Thermopolyspora flexuosa: one gene and its partner. The protein of the gene in region 2 interacts with the protein of the main gene of each other region in a pairwise test. Links are inferred from orthologs where the notes say so. Each region holds a gene or a part of one and is shown on either strand. Other genes may lie near its edges. The genes, in order: rpe and eno.

What was found.
Region 1: the proteins of eno (region 2) and rpe interact in binary tests that used the Escherichia coli proteins (3 or more experiments, as listed by UniProt). The link is inferred for Thermopolyspora flexuosa from one-to-one orthologs.

The regions. Positions count from the first base shown.
Region 1 is NZ_VFPQ01000001.1:3,256,232-3,262,514, forward strand. Bases 1,216-3,946 are described here. They hold rpe (ribulose-phosphate 3-epimerase), read right to left. Parts: upstream 3,053-3,946; coding sequence 2,378-3,052; downstream 1,216-2,377. Other genes in these bases: FHX40_RS13750 (ABC transporter ATP-binding protein), read left to right, coding at 1,216-1,308; FHX40_RS13755 (ABC transporter ATP-binding protein), read left to right, coding at 1,305-2,357; FHX40_RS13765 (RsmB/NOP family class I SAM-dependent RNA methyltransferase), read right to left, coding at 3,119-3,946. Outside these bases: FHX40_RS13745 (ABC transporter permease), read left to right, coding at 1-215; more of FHX40_RS13750, read left to right, coding at 238-1,215; more of FHX40_RS13765, read right to left, coding at 3,947-4,519; fmt (methionyl-tRNA formyltransferase), read right to left, coding at 4,536-5,465; def (peptide deformylase), read right to left, coding at 5,599-6,147; FHX40_RS25100 (hypothetical protein), read right to left, coding at 6,237-6,283. UniProt on the Escherichia coli protein: Catalyzes the reversible epimerization of D-ribulose 5-phosphate to D-xylulose 5-phosphate.
Region 2 is NZ_VFPQ01000001.1:292,733-299,258, reverse strand. Bases 2,510-5,483 are described here. They hold eno (phosphopyruvate hydratase), read right to left. Parts: upstream 4,649-5,483; coding sequence 3,371-4,648; downstream 2,510-3,370. Other genes in these bases: FHX40_RS01300 (nucleoside triphosphate pyrophosphohydrolase), read right to left, coding at 4,815-5,483; FHX40_RS01310 (FtsB family cell division protein), read right to left, coding at 2,911-3,366; FHX40_RS01315 (DUF501 domain-containing protein), read right to left, coding at 2,510-2,822. Outside these bases: FHX40_RS01330 (NAD(P)/FAD-dependent oxidoreductase), read right to left, coding at 1-219; FHX40_RS01325 (uracil-DNA glycosylase), read right to left, coding at 510-1,307; FHX40_RS01320 (Ppx/GppA phosphatase family protein), read right to left, coding at 1,354-2,304; more of FHX40_RS01315, read right to left, coding at 2,301-2,509; more of FHX40_RS01300, read right to left, coding at 5,484-5,786; FHX40_RS01295 (SurA N-terminal domain-containing protein), read right to left, coding at 5,802-6,410. UniProt on the Escherichia coli protein: Catalyzes the reversible conversion of 2-phosphoglycerate (2-PG) into phosphoenolpyruvate (PEP). It is essential for the degradation of carbohydrates via glycolysis.

The DNA of each region.
Region 1 (6,283 bases), 3.0 Mb from region 2 along the record:
GCGTCGACCTGGGGCACCTCATCGGCGGGGCGATCATCACCGAGACCACGTTCGGCCTGCAGGGCATCGGGCGGCTCGCGGTGCGCGCGGTCACCGACTCCGACCTGCCGATGCTCATGGCGACCGTGCTGCTCGCCGCGACCGCGATCGTGGTGTTCAGCATCATCGTGGACGTCCTCTACGCGGTCATCGACCCGCGGGTACGGCTGAGCTGACGCCAGAGACGGAGAAACAGGAGTGAGCACCGCCACCTGGACCACCGAGTCCCCCGTGCGCCGCGGCCCCGGGCCGTTCCTCGCCGTCCGCGACCTCGCCGTGCAATTCACCACCGAGGAGGGCGTGGTGCACGCGGTCGACGGCCTCTCCTTCGACCTGGAGAAGGGCACCACGCTCGGCATCGTGGGCGAGTCCGGCTCCGGCAAGTCGGTGACGAGCCTGTCCATCCTCGGCCTGCACGACCCGGCGACCACCACGGTCACCGGCGAGATCTGGCTGGAGGACCGGGAGCTGGTCTCCGCGGACCGGGCCACCATGGAGCGGCTGCGCGGCGACCGCGTCGCCATGGTCTTCCAGGACCCGCTCAGCGCGCTGTCGCCGTACCACACCGTGGGGCGGCAGATCGCCGAGACCTACCGCAGGCACAAGGGCGGCAGCCGGCGCGAGGCCCGCGAGCGGGCGATCGAGATGCTGCGCCGGGTCGGCATCCCGCAGCCGCACCTGCGCGTCGACGACTACCCGCACCACTTCTCCGGCGGCATGCGGCAGCGCGCGATGATCGCCATGGCCCTCGTCTGCGACCCGGACCTGCTCATCGCCGACGAGCCCACCACCGCGCTCGACGTGACCGTGCAGGCGCAGATCCTCGACCTGCTCAAGGACCTGCAGCAGCAGACCGGCATGGCGATCATCCTCATCACCCACGACCTGGGGGTGGTGGCGAACACCGCGCACGAGGTGCTCGTCATGTACGCCGGGCGGGCGGTGGAGCGGGGCACCGTGCGCGAGGTGCTGCGCGAGCCCCGCCACCCGTACACCTGGGGCCTGCTCGCGTCGATGCCGAGCCTGCGCTCCCCGCTCGACGTCCCGCTGCGGCCGGTGCGCGGCACGCCGCCGAGCCTGCTCGCGCCGCCGCCGGGCTGCCCGTTCCACCCCCGGTGCGACTTCGTCGACCTCGCCGGGCGGGAGCTGTGCACCCGTGAGCGGCCCGCGCTCGTCCCCGAGCACGGGCACGCCGACGCCTGTCACCTGGCGCCCGAGGACAAGCGGCGCCTCACGGACGCCCGAGACGACCGGAAGGAGCGGGCATGACCGAGCCGCTGCTGGAGCTGTCCGGCGTCACCAAGCACTTCCCGGTGACGGGCGGATTCCTGATCAAGCGCCGGATCGGGTCGGTGCACGCGGTGGACGACGTCGACCTCACCGTCGCCCCCGGGGAGACGGTCGGCCTCGTCGGCGAGTCCGGCTGCGGCAAGTCGACCACCGGCCGGCTCGTGGCGCGGCTGCTCGAGCCGGATCGCGGGACGATCCGGTTCGACGGGCGGGACATCACCCACGCGAGCCGCCGGGAGCTCAAGCCGATCCGCCCGCAGATCCAGATGATCTTCCAGGACCCGTACTCGTCGCTCAACCCGCGGCACACCGTGGGGTCGATCATCCGCGGGCCGATGGAGATCAACGGCATCGACCCGCCCGGGGGCCGGGAGAGGCGGGTGCGCGAGCTGCTGGAGACGGTCGGGCTCAACCCCGAGCACTACAACCGCTACCCGCACGAGTTCTCCGGCGGGCAGCGCCAGCGCATCGGGATCGCGCGGGCGCTCGCCCTGCAGCCCAGGCTGATCGTGGCCGACGAGCCGGTGTCCGCGCTCGACGTGTCGATCCAGGCCCAGGTGATCAACCTGCTGCAGCGGCTGCAGCGGGAGTTCGGGATCGCGTTCCTGTTCATCGCCCACGACCTTGCGGTGGTGCGGCACTTCTCCCACCGGGTCGCGGTGATGTACCTGGGCCGGATCGTGGAGATCGCCGACCGCGCCTCGCTCTACGAGCGGCCCCGCCACCCGTACACGCACGCGCTGCTGTCCGCGGTGCCGGAGATCGACCCGGAGCCGGGCCGCGAGCGCATCCGGCTCACCGGCGACCTCCCCTCCCCCGTCGACCCGCCGTCCGGGTGCCGGTTCCGCACCCGGTGCTGGAAGGCGACGGAGAAGTGCGCGCAGGAGACCCCGCCGCTGGTCCGGCTCGACGGCAACGCCGAGGGGCACCTGGTGGCCTGCCACCACCCGATGGACCCGCCGCCGCCGGCGGAGCCGGCCGCGCACGGGGCGCTCGCCCAGGGGTCCGCGGAGAACCGGCCCGGCTGAGCCGCGGTACGGCCGGCCGGTCAGCCGCGCCGCTTCCAGGCCGACTCGGCGAGGTCGCGCAGCTCCTGGACGGCCTTCGCGGCGTCCTCGGCGCCGTACACCGCGCTGCCCGCGACGAACACGTCCGCGCCCGCCTCGGCGCAGCGCTCGATCGTGGCCGCGGACACGCCGCCGTCCACCTGGAGCCAGACCTCGCCGCCGTGCCGGTCGATGAGCTCGCGGGCCCGGCGCACCTTCGGCAGCACCACGTCGAGGAACGGCTGGCCGCCGAAGCCCGGCTCCACGGTCATCACGAGCAGCATGTCGATCTCGCCGAACAGGTCCGCGTACGGCTCCACCGGGGTGGCCGGGTTGAGCGCGAAGCCCGCCCGCGCGCCCGCCCGGCGGATCTGCCGCAGCGTGCGCACCGGCGCCTTGGCCGCCTCGGCGTGGATGGTGACGCTGCCCGCGCCCGCCTCGGCGTACTGCACCGCCCACCGGTCCGGGTCCTCGATCATCAGATGGCAGTCGAGCGGCAGCGGCGTGGCCTTGAGCAGCGACTCGACCACCGGCAGGCCGAGGGTGAGGTTGGGCACGAAGTGGTTGTCCATGACGTCGACGTGGAGCCAGTCGGCGACGTCGCCGACCCGGGCCGCCTCGTCGGCGAGCCGCGCGAAGTCCGCGGACAGGATGCTGGGCGAGATCTGTACAGCCATGATGGGGCGAGTCTATTGGGCCCGCCGCCGTGACCTGTGCCGGGACCGCTCCCTCGCCGCGTCCGATCAGGACGCGGTGCGCCGCAGCAGGGCGAGGAACATCGCGTCGGTGCCGTGCCGGTGCGGCCAGAACCGCGCGTACGGCCCGTCGCCGAGCCCGTCGGCCTCGGGCAGGTACTCGCGGGCGTCGAGCGTCTCCAGGTCGCCGCGGCGGCCCGCGACGTCCTCGACCACGACGACGGTCTCGGCGAGGTGCGGCGAGCAGGTGACGTAGGCGACCACGCCGCCGGGCCGTACCGCGTCGGCGGCGGCCTCCAGCAGGCGGCGCTGCAGCGCGGTGAGCTCGGGCAGCGACTCCGGGCCGCGCCGCCACCGGGCCTCCGGGCGGCGGCGCAGCGCGCCCAGGCCGGTGCACGGGGCGTCGAGCATGACCCGGTCGAACGCGGCCTCGCGCCAGGCGGGGGCGGTGCCGTCGGCGACGACCACGGCGGCGTCGCGGACCGCCTGCCGTACCAGGGCGGCCCGGTGGGGCTGCACGTCGGAGGCGAGCAGCCGGGCGCCGCGCTGGGCGGCGACCGCGTCGAGCAGGCCGGCCTTGCCGCCGGGGCCCGCGGCGAGGTCGAGCCACCGGGCGTCGGGCCCGGTCACCGGCACCCGGGTGAGCGCGAGCGCGACGAGCTGGCTCGCCTCGTCCTGCACCCCGGCCCGCCCCTCGGCGACCGCGGGGATCGCGGCCGGGTCGCCCTCGGGCAGGTAGGCCGCGTACGGCGAGCGGCGGGCGCGCTCGGCGCCGGCCGCGACCAGCTCGTCGACCGTGGCCCGGCCGGGCCGGGCGACGAGGGTGACGAGGGGACGCTCGTTGTCCGCGGCGAGCAGCGCCTCGGCCTCGGCCCGGTCGCCGCCGAGCGCGTCGAGCAGCGCGGTGACGATCCACCGGGGGTGGCTGTGGGTGACCGCGAGGTGGCCGACGAGGTCCTCCTCGGCCGCGGGGGCGACGATCGGCAGCCACTCCTCCAGGCTGCGGTGCGCGACGCGGCGCAGCACCGCGTTGGCGTACCGGGACGGTCCCTCGCCCACCCGGCGGCGCACCAGGGCGACGGTGGCGCTCACCGCGGCGTGCGGCGGGATGCGGGTGGCGAGCAGCTGGTGCACGCCGAGGCGCAGCGCGTCGAGCAGCGGCGGGTCCAGCCTCTCCGGCGCCCGGTCGCTGCACGCGGCGATGATCCGGTCGTAGGTGAGCAGGCCGCGCAGCGTGCCGTAGCCGAGCTCGGTGGCGAGCGCGGCGTCCCGGCCGGTCAGGCCGCGTTCCCGCAGCATGCGCGGGAGCAGCAGGTTGGCGTAGGCGTCCCGCTCGCGCACCGCGCGCAGCAGGTCGAAGGCCGCGTTCCGCGCCTCGTCCCGCACCGGCCGCCGCGGCTCGGCCTGGCGGGGCGGCCGCGCCCGGCCCCGTCGCCGTTGTCCGGTCACGTCGCTCCTCGCTCGCTCAGGTCAGGGCGTCGCCCGCGGTGAGGCGGGCGCCGCGGGCCCACTCGGCGGCGGTCATCGCGCGCTTGCCCTCGGGGCGCACCTCGCCGAGCCGTACCGGGACGGTGCCGGTGCCGGCGAGCACCTCCTCCTTGGTGGCGTGCAGCGCGCCGGGCGGCAGCGCGGGCGCGTCCGGGACCGGCCGGACCGGGCCGAGCTTGAGCCGGCCGCCGCGGAACTCGGTCCACGCCCCCGGGGCCGGGGTGCAGGCGCGGATCAGCCGGTCGACGCGCAGCGCGGGCGCGGCCCAGTCGACGCGGGCGTCCGCCACCTCGATCTTGGGGGCGAACGAGACGCCCTCGGCGGGCTGCGGGCGCGCCTCGAGCGTGCCGTCCTCGATGCCGTCGAGCGTGGCGGCGAGCAGCCGCGCGCCGGACTCGGCGAGCCGGGCGAGCAGGTCGCCGCTGGTGTCCTCGGGCCGCACCGCCTCGGTGACCACGCCGAACACCGGGCCGGCGTCGAGCTCCTTGACGATGCGGAACGTGGTCGCGCCGGTGATCTCGTCGCCGTGCAGGATCGCGTGCTGCACCGGGGCCGCGCCGCGCCACGCGGGCAGCAGCGAGAAGTGCAGGTTCACCCAGCCGTGCCGGGGGATCTCGAGCGCGGTCTCCGGCAGCAGCGCGCCGTACGCCACGACCGGGCAGCAGTCGGGCGCGATCTCGCGCAGCCGGGCCAGGAACTCCGGGTCGCCCGCGCGGGCGGGCTTGAGCACCTCCACGCCCGCCTCGGCGGCGAGCTCGGCCACCGGGCTGGGATGCACTTTCCGCCCCCGCCCCGACCGGGCGTCGGGCCGGGTCACCACGGCCACGACCTCGTGCCGCGGCGACCGAAGCAGCAGCCGCAGCGACGGCAGCGCCGTCTCCGGCGTTCCGGCGAAGACCAAACGCAAGGTTCCCCCAACGCCTCTCTCGAACCGGCCCCCGGTCACCCGCACACGAGGGGCCCGATCACGGTGCGCGCGGCGTCCCGGTCGCGCGGCGCACCACCGTCCCGCCCGGCCGTACGGCGGGCCTCGGATGGCCTCAGATCGCCTTGCCGTAGGTGGCGTGCGGCGAGTACTTCACCACCGGCGGCTTGAGGCCGCTCCACTCGGCCTCCCGGATCGCCTTCATGGCGAGCTTGCGCTGCTCGGGATCCATGCGGTCGATGAACAGCACGCCGTCCAGGTGGTCGGTCTCGTGCTGGAGGCAGCGGGCCATCAGGTCCGTGCCCTCGATCACGACCGGCTCGCCGTACATGTTGAAGCCCTTGGCCACCGCGCGCACCGCGCGGGGGGTCGGGAAGGACAGGCCCGGGAAGGAAAGGCAGCCCTCCTCCCCCTCCTCGTCCATCTCGTCGGACAGGTCGAGGTCGGGGTTGACCAGGTGCCCCAGCCGGCCCTCGATGTGGTAGGTGAACACCCGGAGGCTCACCCCGATCTGGGGCGCGGCCAGGCCCGCTCCGGGCGCGTCCAGCATCGTGTCGGTGAGGTCCTTGACGAGCTTGCGCAGCTCCTTGTCGAAGTCCGTCACCGGCTCCGCCGGAGTGCGCAGCACCGGGTCACCGAACAGGCGGATGGGCTTAACGGCCACGAAACGGCTCCGTTCCTTGCCTTCACTAACCGGGAGATCCCCAGTCTACGCGCCCGGCCGGGCCCCGGCGTCCGCGGCGGTCGCCGCGCTCACCGGGAGCGGACCTTCATCACCGCCTTGCGCGCCGCCTTGCCCA
Region 2 (6,526 bases):
CCGCCGCAGCGGCACCACGACGTGCCGGGGCGAGAGGTTTCCGGCCGCGGCCTCCGGGAGGAACGGCTGGTAGGTCATGTAGGACTGCGGGTCGATCAGGGTGATGCGCACGCTTCCGTCGCGCAGCTCGCGCCGGAGCCTGCGCTGCAGCCGCAGGCCCGTGTAGAGGCCCACGTAGCCGCCGCCGACGATGAGGATGTGCTTCGACTCGCGATTCACCTTGCGCCCCCCGGGCTGCTTGTGAAAGGATTCACAAGCAAGGATAGGACATCGGCCCCGAAGATCACCAATCGATATACGCGGCGGGCGCCCGCGCGAACCCGCCACGTGGATCAATACCCGCGGAACGCCGCGGGAATTCGCCGGTGCGCGTATACCGCGCGCCATGGCGGGATCGAATCATGCCATCGATCACACCCGCCCTGACCTGGCCGTACGCCGCCTTCCCCGGGTGAGGGCGGGTGATTCTTCACGGGTACGGCGGGCCGTTTACGCGGCGCGCCGGGCGATTATTTCGCGAGCTCCACCGCCTGCCGGAAAACATCATCGAGCATGTCCGCGGTGAGCCGTCCGGTGAACGTGTTCTGCTGGCTCGGGTGATAACTGCCGAGCAGCGTGACGGTGCGCCCGTCGGGGGCGCGCAGCTCGGCCCGCGCGCCGTGCCCGAACCGCGGCCTGCGCGGCGGCACCGCGAACCCGGCCCGCCCGAACGCCGGGAAGACCGCCTGCCAGGCGAAGCCGCCGAGCGCCACCACGACCCGCAGCGACGCCGCGACCAGCTCGACCTCCCGCACCAGCCACGGCAGGCAGGTGTCCCGCTCCTCGCTCGTCGGCTTGTTCTCCGGCGGCGCGCACCGCACCGCCGCGACCACCCGCGCCCCCAGCAGCCGCTGGCCGTCCCCGGCGTGCGTGCTCGTCTCCTGCGCGGCGAGCCCGGTGCGGTACAGCGAGGCGAACAGCCAGTCCCCGCTGCGGTCCCCGGTGAAGATCCGGCCGGTGCGGTTGCCGCCGTGCGCGGCCGGCGCGAGCCCGACGACGAGGACGCGGGGCCGCTCGTCGCCCCAGCCGGGCACCGGCCGCCCCCAGTAGGTCTGGTCGGCGAACGCGCGGCGCCGTACCGTGGCGACCTCCTCCCGCCACTTCACCAGCCGGGGGCAGGCGCGGCACACCGACTCCCGCGCGACGAGCTCGCCGAGATCGGGGCTGGCCGCGGCGAGCGCGCGCACCTCGGCGGCGTCGTGCGCGACCGGCGTGCCGGGGTGTGCGGGGTCGCCGGGCCACCCGCTGCCCGGGGGTACGTGACTCACACGCCCGATCGTGCCAGCTCGCGCCGCCGGGGCCAAACCGTCGTCACTACCGGCGGTACAGGCTGAACGCGATGCCGTCGAGGATGTCGTGCTCGCTCGCCACCACCTCGGCGAAGCCGAAGCGGCGCATGATGCGGTCGAGGATGAGCGAGCCCGCGCAGATCACGTCGACCCGGCCCGGGTGCATCACCGGGATCGCCGCGCGCTCGTCGTGGGTCATCGCAAGGAGGCGGGAGACCACCTCGCTCACCCGCGCGGCGGGGACGCGGGAGTGGTGGATGCGCGCGGAGTCGTAGGCGGGCAGGTCGAGCGCGATGCCGGTCACCGTGGTCACCGACCCGGCGAGGCCGATGAGCGTGCGCGCCTCGCGCACCGGCACTGCCCGCTCCACGCGGTCGAGCGCGGCCTCCACGTCGGCGACGACCGCCTGCACCGCCTCGGCCGCGGGGGGATCGCCGGCGCCCTTGAGGTGCCGCTCGGTGAGCCGTACGCAGCCGATGTCCACCGAGATCGCCCCGGCGACGTCCCCGGAGGCCGGGCCGCCGCCCGTGCCCACGATGAACTCGGTCGAGCCGCCCCCGATGTCCACCACCAGGTACGGCTCGGCCAGCCCCGGCGGCAGGTCGCCGGTGGCGCCGGTGAACGAGAGCCGGGCCTCCTCGTCGCCGCTCACCACCTCCGGGTCGACGCCGAAGATCTCCCGCACCCCGGAGACGAACGCGTCCCGGTTGGCGGCGTCCCGGGTGGCGCTGGTCGCCACCACCCGTACCGGCGTCGGCCCGTCGGCCGCGTGCTTGGCGATCAGCTTGGCGTACCCGCGCATCGCGGTGAAGGTGCGGTCGAGCGCCTCCGGGGCGAGCCGCCCGGTTCGGTCGACGCCCTCGCCGAGCCGGACGATCTCCATGCGCCGCTCCACGTCGGCGAGCCCGCCGTCGGTGACGTCGGCGATGAGCAGCCGTACCGAGTTCGTGCCGCAGTCGATCGCCGCGACCCTCATTCGCCCTCCTCCTCCGGCTCGGGCACCTTCACGCACGGGCCTCCGGCCCACCACTCGGGGAGCATGTCGAGCGCCTCCCGGCCGAACGGGTTGATCCCCGGTACGGCGAGCTCGTGCGCGACCAGGGCGTGCAGGCACTTCACCCGGGTCGGCATGCCGCCGGCGCTCTGCATGCCCTCCGGCAGCGGCTCCAGGCCCTCCTCCTCACCGGCCTTGGCCCGCCGGGCGAGGTAGTCCTCGTGCGCGGCCCGGTAGCGGGCGGCGAGCTCGGGGTCCTCGGCGAGCCGCTCCCGCATCTGACGCATCAGCCCCGAGCTCTCCAGGGTGCCGATCGCCGAGGCCGCCTTCGGGCAGGTCAGGTAGAACAACGTGGGGAACGGCGTGCCGTCGGGCAGCCGCGGCGCGGTCTCCACCACGTCCGGCAGTCCGCACGGGCACCGATGCGCGACCCGGCGCATCGCCCGCGGCTTGCGTCCGAGCTGCAGCTCGACCGCCGCCACATCCCTTGGATCGATCATGCCGCTCCCGTTCCCGTACCGGCGTTGTCCTGCCCCCATCCTGCCCGAAGCCGCGGACCGCCCGGTCCGCCGGTTCCCCGGCGGGCGCTCACCGCGCGGCCTCGCCCCGCTCGTCGCCGCCGCCGGTGCCGCCGTCCCGGCCGGTGCCGCCGGCGCGGCGCCCGGTGCCCGCGTCGGCGGCTTGCGTCGACTCCCACAGCGCCTGGTACCAGGGCACCTTGGGATCGGACCGGGTCTCGGCCTTCCGGTCGGACCGGTCGTCGCGGGCGGGATCGTCCGCCACGACGTAGCACTTCTCACCGGCGCCGCAGTAGTGCAGGCGGGCGCGCGCCTGCTGCCGGATGTACTCGGGATCGGAGAGCCTGCGGTTCTGCTCGGTGAGCCGCCGCAGCTCCTCCAGGCCCCGGGCCCGCTGCTCCTCCAGCTCGGCGATCTGCCGCCGCTGGGCGATGTACTCGCGCACCGGGTAGGCGAGGCTCATCACGATCGCGCAGACGACGACCGCGAGGATCGCCGCCCGCCCCGTCAACTGCGGGCGCCGCATCGCCTCAGCCGGTGAAGCGCGGGAAGGCCTTGCGACCGGCGTACTCGGCGGCGTCGTCGAGCAGCTCCTCGATGCGCAGGAGCTGGTTGTACTTCGCCACCCGGTCGGAGCGGGCCGGGGCGCCGGTCTTGATCTGGCCGCAGTTGGTGGCGACCGCGAGGTCGGCGATGGTGACGTCCTCGGTCTCGCCGGAGCGGTGGCTCATCATGCACCGGTAGCCGGCCCGGTGCGCGAGCTCGACCGCGTCGAGGGTCTCCGACAGCGTGCCGATCTGGTTCACCTTGACCAGCAGCGCGTTCGCCACGCCCTCGGCGATGCCGCGGGCGAGCCGCTCGGGGTTGGTGACGAACAGGTCGTCGCCGACGAGCTGGACGCGGTTGCCGAGCGCCTGGGTGATCGCCTTCCAGCCCTCCCAGTCCTCCTCGTTGAGGGGGTCCTCGATGGAGACGAGCGGGTAGGCGTCGACCAGCTCCTGGTAGTAGGAGATCATCTCGTCGGCGCTGCGACCCTTGCCCTCGATGGTGTAGACGCCGTCCTGGTGGAACTCGGACGCGGCGACGTCGAGCGCGAGGGCGATGTCGCCGCCGGGGGTGTACCCGGCCTTCTCGATCGCGGCGACGATGAGGTCGAGCGCGTCCCGGTTCGACGGCAGGTTCGGGGCGAAGCCACCCTCGTCGCCGAGGCCGGTGGCGTACCCGCGCTCCTTGAGCACCGCCTTGAGCGCGTGGTAGGTCTCCGCGCCCCAGCGCAGCGCCTCGGAGAAGGTCTCCGCACCGATCGGCGCGATCATGAACTCCTGGATGTCGACGTTCGTGTCCGCGTGCGCGCCGCCGTTGAGGATGTTCATCATCGGGACCGGCAGCACGTGCGCGTTCGGCCCGCCCACGTAGCGGAACAGCGGCAGGTCGGCGCTCTCCGCGGCGGCCTTCGCCACGGCGAGGGACACGCCGAGGATGGCGTTCGCGCCGAGGCGGGACTTGTTCGGCGTGCCGTCGAGGTCGATCATCGTCTGGTCGATGATCCGCTGCTCCTCGGCCTCGATGCCGTGGATCTCGTCGGCGATCTCGTCGGTCACCGCGAGCACGGCCTTCTCCACGCTCTTGCCGCCGTACGCGGCCTCGCCGTCGCGGAGCTCGACGGCCTCGAACCGCCCCGTGGACGCGCCGCTGGGTACCGCGGCGCGGCCGGTGCTGTAGTCGTCCAGAACGACCTCGACCTCCACGGTCGGGTTGCCCCGGGAGTCGAGGATCTGACGCGCGGTAACGGCCTCGATGGAAGCCACGAAGCACTCCTAGAGGTAGGTCCCCAAGTTACGTCAAGAGCCTATCCGGCCCGCCCGCGACCGCCACGTCGGCCACACGTGCCACATCCGCATCAGGACACGGATCCGGACGCCGAATCGGCGCCCGGGCTCGTACCCGCGCCGGGACCCGCGGAACGACCCCGCGTCAGGGTGCGGCCGAGTCCCGGGACGCCTCCCATTCCCGCACCCGGTCCCGGTACGCGCGGGCGGCGGCGCGCAGCTCCGCCTCCGGGTCGAGGCCCGCCTGCTGCGCCTCGCGCACCAGCGCGAACAGCCGGGCGCCGAGCCCCGAGCCGACGTCCTCGGCGAGCTCCGGCGGGGCGCCGGCGCGGGTGGCGCGGCCGAGCAGCTGCGCCGCGAGGGAGAGCGCGGGCTGGCCCATCGGCACCCCGGCGAGCACCGAGGCGTCCCCGCCCTTCGCCGCGCGCTCGGCCGCCTTGATCGCGTCCCAGTTGTCGCTCACCTCGTCCGCGCCGGAAACCGAGACCGAGCCGAACACGTGCGGGTGGCGGCGCACCAGCTTCGCCACGATCGCCTCGGCCACGTCGTCGATGTCGAAGCCGCCCGCGTCCGCGTCCCGCTCGGCGGCGATGCGGGCGTGGAAGGCGACCTGGAGCAGCAGGTCGCCGAGCTCCTCGCGGAGCGCCCCGTGGTCGCCCTCCTCGATCGTCTCGGTGACCTCGTAGGCCTCCTCCAGCAGGTACGGCAGCAGCGACTCGTGGGTCTGCTTCGCGTCCCACGGGCAGTTCGAGCGCAGCCGGTCCATCACCCGGACCAGGTCGATCAGCCGCGCGCCGGGCAGGTCGGCCGTGCCCGCGACGGTCTCGATCGCGGGCGGCTCGGGCAGGGCGCGGGCGGCCTCACCGACGGCCGCGAGGAACTCCTCGTCGCCGTCCTGCGCGGCGAGCCAGACCACCGTGCCCGCGGCCGCGCGGCGGGCGACCGCCTCCGGGTCGGGGTCCACCGTCTCGGCGGTGATCCCGGCCTCGGCGAGGTGCGGCAGCAGCGGGTGCTCGGGCGATCCGACGAGCACCGGGTGGGCGCGCAGCACCTCCCACGCCCGGTGGGTGAGCGGCCCCGGGGCGACCCGGGGCGAGCTGGTGACGACGATCAGCACCGGCCGCGCTCCGGGTCAGCCCTCGTTGCCGTCGGCGTCCGCGGCGCCGAACCGGTCGGGCAGCTCGAACCGGCCGTCGAGCCCGACGCGCTTGCCGTACCGCGGGTTCCAGGTCACCGGGGCGGCCTCGGAGAGCGCCTTGTCCAGCTTCTCCATCGCCTCGTTCTCGGTGGTCTGCTCGGTGATGCCGAGCCGCGGGGCGACCTTGTTCTGGATGACCTGGGCGCGCATGAAGTCGCGGATCCGGGCCTTGGGGATGCCCACCCGCGGCGCGAGCTGGTCGAACGAGATCTGGTAGGCGTCCTCGTACCGCTTGATCTGCTGGTCGATCTCGCTCTCGCTCACCGTGATGCCGTCACGCCGGGCGAGCTGCTCGGACTGGCGGATGAGCACGAGGTAGTGGAGCACCACCTGGGGCAGCTTCGCGGGCAGCGCCTCGGGCGCGTCCAGATCGGCGTTGATCGCAGCGGCCTCCCGCTTCACGGCCTCGATGTTCTGGTTCAGCTCGGCGGAGGAGATGCGCTCGCCGCCCACCACGGCGGCGGTGCCGGCGGGGGTGCAGGCGGTCAGCGCCGCGGCGGTGGCGGCCACCGCCAGCAGGAAACGCACACGATTCGACTTCACCGTATCGACCTTCCGATATGCCCGGGACGCAGGCACGTTACCATCGGCGCCCGCCCCCTCGATCCTTCGTTCGCACTGGCTGTGGAAAACCTGCCCGGAGCGACCGTTCCCGGTGC